DNA from 2 places in the Sphaerisporangium sp. NPDC004334 genome. Region 1 is predicted to be linked to the other one. Evidence: riboswitches for the same ligand, from Rfam matches in the RefSeq annotation. Region 1 holds a riboswitch; the other holds the start of a gene.
The links. A riboswitch is a leader RNA that binds a small molecule or an ion and turns the genes downstream of it on or off. The one in region 1 is predicted to bind thiamine pyrophosphate.
Positions count from the first base shown of each region.

Region 2: linked by a shared signal. The riboswitch ahead of ACWEN6_RS25475 (purine-cytosine permease family protein) and the one ahead of thiO (glycine oxidase ThiO) in region 1 are both predicted to bind thiamine pyrophosphate.

Region 1 is NZ_JBSGDZ010000010.1:35,643-39,845, reverse strand. It holds gene pknB (Stk1 family PASTA domain-containing Ser/Thr kinase) at 1-43, opposite strand, end outside; gene ACWEN6_RS14485 (thiazole synthase) at 137-856, opposite strand; gene thiS (sulfur carrier protein ThiS) at 1,065-1,256, opposite strand; gene thiO (glycine oxidase ThiO) at 1,330-2,493, opposite strand; TPP riboswitch at 2,487-2,599, opposite strand; gene ACWEN6_RS14470 (NAD(P)/FAD-dependent oxidoreductase) at 2,778-3,947, shown strand; gene ACWEN6_RS14465 (Rv2175c family DNA-binding protein) at 4,039-4,203, shown strand, end outside.
Region 2 is NZ_JBSGDZ010000019.1:165,576-169,778, forward strand. It holds gene ACWEN6_RS25470 (methylated-DNA--[protein]-cysteine S-methyltransferase) at 1-233, shown strand, start outside; gene ACWEN6_RS25475 (purine-cytosine permease family protein) at 333-1,685, opposite strand; TPP riboswitch at 1,676-1,802, opposite strand; gene ACWEN6_RS25480 (rhodanese-like domain-containing protein) at 1,827-2,159, opposite strand; gene ACWEN6_RS25485 (Fpg/Nei family DNA glycosylase) at 2,357-3,238, opposite strand; gene ACWEN6_RS25490 (LCP family protein) at 3,314-4,203, opposite strand, start outside.

The DNA.
Region 1 (4,203 bases):
CCAGCAGCCGCCCTAGAAGGGGGTCCGCAACCGTCGTGTCCACGGGAGTGAGTTTACGGGCGGTTTGCCGGGGGGAGGGCAAGCACATCCCAAACCGATGCCGACATGTTCTCCCGTCCCCAAGGGGTCATCGTTGTCACCTGGCACGCGGCTCGATCGCCGGCGAGGAGGCCTCAGCGTACCGCCGCCGGGGGATCCGGCCGGCGAGGCGCGCCATGCGACCTGCCAGAACGGCCTCGCGCATCGCCGACGCCATCAGGCCGGGCCGCTGGGCGCGGGTGACGGCGCTGGCGAGCAGGACCGCGTCGCATCCTAGCTCCATCGCCAGGGCCGCGTCGCTCGCCGTGCCGATGCCGGCGTCCAGGATCACCGGGACGGCCGCCGCCTCGACGATCAGCTCGATGTTGTGCGGGTTGCGGATGCCGAGACCCGAGCCGATCGGGGAGCCCAGGGGCATCACCGCCGCGCACCCCGCCTGCTCCAGCCGCCGCGCGAGCGCCGGGTCGTCCCCGATGTAGGGCAGGACGACGAACCCGTCGGCGACCAGCCGCTCGGCGGCGTCGAAGGTCTCGATGGGATCGGGGAGCAGCGTGCGCTCGTCGTTGATGACCTCCAGCTTCACCCAGTCGGTGCCGAGCGCCTCGCGCGCCAGGCGCGCGGTCAGCACGGCCTCGCCCGCGGTGAAGCAGCCCGCCGTGTTGGGCAGCACCTTGACGCCCCGGCCGCGCAGCACGTCCAGCACCGACCCCCGGGCCGCCGGGTCCAGGCGCCGCATGGCCACCGTGGTGATCTCGGTGGCGGAGGCGGCCAGCGCCCGGTCCAGGACCTCCAGCGAGGGCGCGCCTCCGGTCCCCATGATCAGCCGGGAGGTGAACTTCTCCCCGGCGATGACCAGCGCGTCGCCCGCCTCGTCGAGGTCGTGCCCCGGCGCCGGGTGCGCACCGGTGCGGTCGAGGTCGTCCCCGGGCGCCCTGGTGGCGCCGGCCCGGCCGTCGTCGTCCCCGGCCGCCTTGGTCGTACCGGTCTGATCGATGTCGTGCCCGGCCGCGGGGCCGGCGCCGTGGTCAGCCACCTTGCACCGCCGTCAGCACCTCGACGCGGTCGTGCTCAGTGAGCGTGGTGGACTGCCACGCGCCGCGCCGCACCACCTCGTCGTTCACCGCCACCGCGACGCCCGCGCCCGACGAGGTCAGCTCCTGGACCGCGCGGGCGACGGTCGCCCCGGCGGGCAGGTCGCAGGACACACCGTTGATCATTACATTCATCGCCGTTCCGGGGCGCGGGAGGGCCCTGGCCGCCGCCAGGGCGCGCGCCCCGTTCCTCCTTCGTTCATCGGTGGGCCTCGGTGAAGCGCAGAGGGGAGCAGAGCGCCGCGAGGGGGACGAGCCCCGGGTCGGGGTCGCCGGCCACCAGCTCGGCGGTGAGCGGGCACAGCAGGACGCCGCCCCGGTGGTGGCCGGTGGCCAGCACCAGCCCGTCCACGCCGCTCGGGCCGATCACCGGCAGGTTGTCCGGCGTTCCCGGGCGCAGCCCCGCCGCCAGGTCGACCACCTCCAGCTCGGTGATCCCCGGCACCAGCTCGCGGGCGTCGCGCAGCAGCTCCCACAGCGCCCCGGCGGTCACCCGGGTGTCGAACCCCATCTCCTCCTGCGTGGCGCCGAGCACGATCTCGCCGTCGCCGCGCGGCACGAGGTAGGCACGCGAACCGTGCACGACGCCGCGCACGCACCGGCCGAGGAACCCCGGAGCGCCGCGCAGCCGCATGATCTGCCCCTTGACCGGGCGCACCGGAGGGAGCACCTCGGGGGGCAGGCCCGGAAGGGAGCCCGACCACGCCCCCGCCGCCAGGACGACCAGCCCGGCGCCGATCGCCGTGCCGCTCGCGCACCGCACCCCCCGCACGGGCCCGTCCGCGGAGAGCAGCCCCGTCACGCGGTCGGCGACCACCGGCACGCCGCGGCGCGCCAGCGCGGCGAGCAGGGCGGCCGTGACGCGGCGGGGATCCACCCAGGCGTCGCCGGCGACCAGGATGCCGCCCCGGACGGAGGGAGCGAGCATCGGCTCGGCACGGCGGCACTCCCGCCCGGTGAGCCGCTGGACGGGCAGCGACAACTTCTCCAGGAAGCCGGCCACCTCGGACAACGCCGCCAGGTCGTCCGCGCCGAAGGCCACGTCGAGCGTGCCCTCGCCGCGGTGGTCGACGTCCACGCCCGACTCCGCCGACAGCTCGGCGGCGAACGCCGGCCAGCGGGCCAGCGAGGCCAGGCCGAGCCGCAGCAGGGGCTCCTCGGTGTAGGCGACCTCGCTGACCGGGGCGAGCATCCCCGCCGCCGCGTGCGAGGCGCCCGAGCCGGGCGCGGGGTCGACGACGATGACGGAACGCCCGTGCCGGGCGGCGCGCCAGGCGATGGAGAGCCCGATGATGCCGCCGCCCACGACGACCATGTCGGCGTGCCGCCCGGCGCCCGCCGGGGGCGCGTTCGACACCTGCATCTGAGTCCGCTCCCTTCGCCGGCATGACCCGGATCAGGTTCGTGGCGGTCGAGGGCCCTCAGCCCTCCTCTCAGCCCGGTTTCGCCGGACTCCCGCGCGTGGTGGACCCAGCCTAATCCCGTCCCGGCGCCGCCGGGGACGGCGGGAGAGGCGGTCCGTTTCCGCCCTGGTACGGCATCGCCACCCGCTTGAGTGGTCTCATCACTGCCCGTATGGGACAGTGAGCCAATTTGTTACCAAATCGCCGTTGGCGGGTTACCGTCCTGGCCGCTTAGGGTCGGGTTGTGAATCATGTCGTGGTGGTGGGGGCCGGACTGGCCGGCGTGCGCAGTGTCGAGGCGCTACGGGCGCGCGGATACCGAGGGCGCGTCACTCTGATCGGCGAGGAGGCCCATCGGCCGTACGACCGGCCTCCGCTGTCCAAGGCCGTGCTGCTGGGCGAGCTGGACTCGACGGTCGTCGACTCCGATCTCGGCGCGCTGGACGTCGATCTGCGCACCAACGTCTCCGCCAAGGGGCTTCGCGAGGGCGCCCTGGAGACCACCGAGGGCGAACTGGAGTACGACGGCCTGGTCATCGCCACCGGCGCCACCCCCGTCCGGCTGCGCGGCGAGGGCGCCCAGCACGTGCTGCGCACCATCGACGACTCCCTGGCCCTGCGCGCCGCGCTCGTACCCGAGTGCCGCGTCGCGATCGTCGGCGCCGGGTGGATCGGCGCCGAGGTCGCCACCGCGGCCCGCCGCGCCGGCTGCGAGGTGACCGTCGTCGAGGCCGCCGAGTCACCGCTGGCCGTGGCCCTCGGGCCCGAGGTCGGCGCCCGCACCGCCTCCTGGTACGCCGAGGCGGGCATCGACCTGCGGCTCGGCACGATGGTCGGCTCGATCGACCCCGGCGGGCTGACCATGATGGACGGCTCGTGGATCCCGGCCGACGTCGTGGTCACCGGCGTCGGCGTGCGCCCGAACGTCGCCTGGCTGGCCGGCTCGGGCATCGAGGTAGACAACGGCGTCCTGGTCGACGAGCACCTCCGCACCTCCATGGAGGGCGTCGTCGCGGCCGGAGACTGCGCCAACTGGTGGTCGCGGCGCTTCGGGCGGCGCATGCGCGTCGAGCACTGGGACACCGCCCTGAACGCCCCCGAGACCGCGGTGGCCACCCTGCTCGGCCAGTCCGCCGTGTACGACCCGGTGCCCTATTTCTGGTCCGAGCAGTTCGGCCGCATGGTGCAGTACGCCGGCCACCACGACGGGGGCCGGCTGGTGCTGCGCGGCGACCCCGAGACCGACCGGAAGTGGGCGGCGTGCTGGTTCACCCCGGACGACAGGCTGGCCGCCATCCTCACCGTCGACCGTCCCCGTGACCTGGTCCAGGGCCGCCGCATCGTCGAGGGCGGGCAAAGAGTCGACGTTGATCGGGCGATCGACCCCTCGATACCCTTGCGCGACTGCTTGTGACCCCCTGCGGGGTGTTTGAGAAGAGGCGCGACGTGGTAGTTGTGGTTCCGTGACGCTTTCTGTTGCACAGATCGACCGCGAGACTGATCAAATGGTGGGGGAGTGGCTCCCCCTCACGGAAGTGGGCAGGCGGCTCGGGCTCAGCACCGGGCGCGCCAAGCAGCTTCTGAAGGACAAGAAGCTCATCGGCGTCCGCCGCGGCGGCCCAGAGCCCGAGGTCCCCGCGAAGTTCATCGCCGGCGACGACGTGGTGAAG
Region 2 (4,203 bases), on a different contig from region 1:
TGCAGATGACGATGGCCGTGCCCTACGGCCGCGTGACGACCTACCCCGAGATCGCCGAGCGCATCGGGCGTCCGCAGGCGCTGCGCGCGATCGGCAACGCCCTGACGGCCAACCCGGTGTGCGTCATCGTCCCCTGCCACCGGGCGCTGGAGGCGCCGGGACGGCCGGGAGGTTACGCCGGCGGCCCCGCCGCCAAGGAGGTCCTGCTCCGCCTGGAGGCCGCGGCGGACTAGGCGCACTCGATCGAGGCCGGCGACCGGCTACGACCGGGCCATCGACTACGGCCGGGCGACCGAGTGCGACCGGGCCACGGGTGCCACCGGCCACGGGCGCTACCGGGCCACCGGCGCGTCGGTGAGGGCGGCGCCGTCGCGGGCGCGCCGCCTCAACAGGCCCACCAGCAGCGTCACCAGCGCCGAGACGACGAACGCGGCCAGCGCCGCGCTCATCCACGGCTGCCGCTCGAACCCGATCAGCTCGCGGAGCGCCGCCCAGCGCTCGTCCCACCACTTCAGCGTGGCCGCTCCGGTGAACACCCAGTACGCCACGAAGCCGAGCAGCCATGGAACGAGCATCGCCCAGCGCGAGGGCGCGTCCTGCGAGGTGTCCCATCGCGCGGCCCCGCCCAGCAGGAAGTAGTCGACCACGAGCACGGCGAACATCGGGACGAACACCGCGCCGATCACCCCGAGGAAGGCCCCGTAGGAGTTCACGTTGGCGAACAGCGCGATGCCGGTCGTCAGCACGCCGACCCCGATCGAGAAGACCCGCCGGTCGACCCGGGGCAGCAGATTCTGCAGGGACATGGCCGTGGAGTAGACGTTGGCGAACGACTGGTCGGCCTCCCGCAGCACCAGGACGCCGAAGAACAGCGCGCCGAGCGGCACCGCGACGAACGCGTTCCAGACCCGGTCAGGGTCGTTGCCGACCGAAGCGAGGGCGACGATGCCGAGCACCAGGCACGCCACCTGGGCGATCGTGTAGCCGGTGACCACTCCGGTGAACGCCGCCCGGCCGGACCGCGAGTGCCGCGCGTAGTCCGCCGCGACCGGGACCCAGGAGACCGAGAGCGCGATCACGTAGTCCACGGCGGGGGCGAACGCGTTCCAGCTCCCGCCGCCCAGGCTCGGCGCCTCGCGCATCAGTGCCACCGCGAGCCACACCATCGCGACGACCACGGCGGCCGTCACGAAGCGGCGCAGAAGGCGGATGGCACCCAGCGGGCGGATGGTCAGGGCGATCGTCAGCGCGCCGGCGGCCAGCACCCAGACCGCGTACGGCACGGAGTCGCCGAAGACGGCCTGTGCTCCCTTGGCGATCACCCACAGCTCGAAGGCCCCCCAGCCGAGCATCTGGACGATGTTCAGCACGGTGGGCAGGTACGACAGCCGGGCCCCGAACAGCCCGCGCAGCAGCACCATCGCGGGCGCGCCCGTGCGGGCGCCGGGGATGGCCGCCAGGCCCACCATGACGGTGCCGACCAGGCTGCCCACCACGGCGGCCAGCACGGCCGCGACCATGCTCAGCGGCGCGCCGCCCAGCGGGTCGAGAAGGTACAGGGCGCCGGAGAAGCCGAGCAGGCTCACCCCGAGGTTGGCCCAGAAGGCGCCCTGGTCGAGGAATCCGAGGGTCTTCGGAGGGGCCTCGTCGAGGGTCAGGGGGACTTCATCGACGGCGGACGTCATCGCACGCTCCCTACGCCGGCATTACCCGGACAGGTTCCGGCGGTCGGCGGCGCGCCCAGCCCTCGCTGGGAACCGCCCTCTCAGCCCGGTGACGCCCGAGCTCCCGCGCTATGTATTTTGCGCGATTATTACATCCGGCCGTCAGGCGACGTAGGGCTGCCCCCCGTTCTCGGCGACCATGGGACGCCCGGCGGCCGCCCACGAGTGCATGCCGCCGCCGACGTTGACGGCCTCGCGGCCCACGTGGTTGAGCCAGGCGGTGGCCTGGGCGGACCGGCCGCCGACACGGCACACGACGTACACCGGGACTCCGGCGGGGATCTCCTCGACCCGCTGCTGCAGCGTGCCGAGCGGTATGTGGACGGCCGTCGGGGCGTGGCCCGCCTGCCACTCGTCGGGCTCGCGCACGTCGAGCAGGTAGGCGTCGTCGGGCACGGCCCCGGCCTGGATCTCTGGGACGGTCATGCCGACCATTGTCCCCGCTTCGCGAGCCTTCCGCCCGCTAACGGAGGGTTGTCGCGCCGTGACGCCGGGAAGTTTTCCCTTCGCGCACCGGCGAAGCACCGCAAAACACCTCAGAGCCCCGGCGCGGCCGGCCACCTGGCACCACCACTCGCGCGGCGGTAACGGCCCCGGGCGAGCGGGCCCACCGGAGGAGCCGAGGGGCCGCCTCACTTGAGCAGCCGGGACATCCTGCGGTCGGCCAGCGGCTTGCCGCCGGTCTGGCAGGTCGGGCAGTACTGCAGGGAGGAGTCGGCGAAGGAGACCTCCCTGATCGTGTCCCCGCACACCTCGCACGGCTCTCCGGTGCGCCCGTGGACCCGCAGGCCGGACTTCTTCTCGGTCTTGAGGTCCTTGGCGGCCAGACCGCGCGACCGCTCGACGGCCTCGCGCAGGGTGGTGACGATCGCCTCGTGCAGGTCGGCGACCGCCGTGTCGCTCAGCGAGTCGGCGATCTTGAACGGGGACATCTTGGCCGCGTGCAGCACCTCGTCGGAGTAGGCGTTGCCGATGCCCGCGATGATCTTCTGGTCGCGCAGCAGCCCCTTGATCTGCGTGCGGCTGCCGCTCACGATGCCCTTGAGCACGTCGGGGGTGAAGTCAGGCGCCAGCGGGTCGGGGCCGAGGCTCGCGATGCCGGGCACCTCGGCCGGGTCGGTGACGACGTAGACGGCCAGCCGCTTCTGGGTGCCGGCCTCGGTCAACTCGAAGCCCGGCGCCCGGCCGTCGTCGTCGTCGGGGGCGAACCGCAGCCGCACGGCCAGCGGCCCCTTGCCTGGACGCACCGGCCTGGCTCCCGACAGGTCCTCCCGCCAGCGCAGCCAGCCGCCGCGGGCCAGGTGGGTGACGAAGTGCAGCCCGTCGCAGTCGAGGTCCAGGAACTTGCCGTGGCGCGCCACGGCGGTCACCGCCAGGCCGCCGAGCGAGGTGACCGGCGGCCGCACGGTCTTCAGGGCCTGGAAGGCCACCACGTCCACACCGGCGACCACGCGGCCGACGGCCCGCTCGCGCAGGAACTCGGCGAGCGACTCCACCTCGGGAAGCTCGGGCATGCCATCACACTAACCGCTGACCGAGGGTCCGCCCGGTGAGCGGCCGACGGGTGCGCGTGGCCGCTCACCGCGGGCCTACTTGGTGAGCACGTCCTTGGGCACCGGCTTGTCCTCGGCCAGGGAGCCGAACAGCCGCAGCGCGCGCTGGGTGTCCCATTTGACGACCGCGGCGCCGTTGATGGTGGGCAGCGAGCCGATGGGGACGGCGGTGGCGACCGGGTCGCCGCTCATGGCCATCCCGAGCGACAACAGGTCGAAGGTGCCCGTGCCGCCGTCGACGGCGACCGAGTCGGTGGCGGCCATCGCCAGCGGCACCGAGCGGAAGGGGTTGACCAGCACGCCGGGGCTCGCGGCCTTCTTGACCACGGCCGAGAAGAACTGCCGCTGGCGCTGGGTGCGGTCGAAGTCGGGGATCGCGCCCGTCGCCCGGGTACGGACGAAGCCCAGCGCGGTGCCGCCCTCCATGTCCTGGCAGCCCTTCTTCAGGTCGATGCCGGCCTTGGGGTCCTTGATGTTCTGCTTGACGCAGATGTTCACCCCGCCGATCGCGTCGACGATGCCGACGAAGCCGCCGAACCCGATCTCCATGTAGTGGTCGAGGCGGATGCCGGTGACCTTCTCCACGGTCTTGGCCAGCAGCTTGGGGCCGCCGAAGGCGTAGGCGGCGTTCAGCTTGTCGCTGCCGTGCCCGTCGATCGGCACGAACGAGTCGCGGGGCAGGCTGACCAGGGTCGGCCGGCCACTGCCGGCCGGCACGTGCAGGAGCATCATCGTGTCGGTGCGCTTGCCGACCGCCCGGCCGGTGGCGAGCTTCTTGCGCTGGGCGGCCGTCAGCCCGGCCCGGCTGTCGGAGCCGACCAGCAGCCAGTCTTCGCCCGGGGTGGCCGCCGGGCGCCCGGCGTAGTCGGTGAGCGAGTCCACGACGTTGAGCCGGGAGTTGATCCAGAAGAACCCGCCGACGGCGA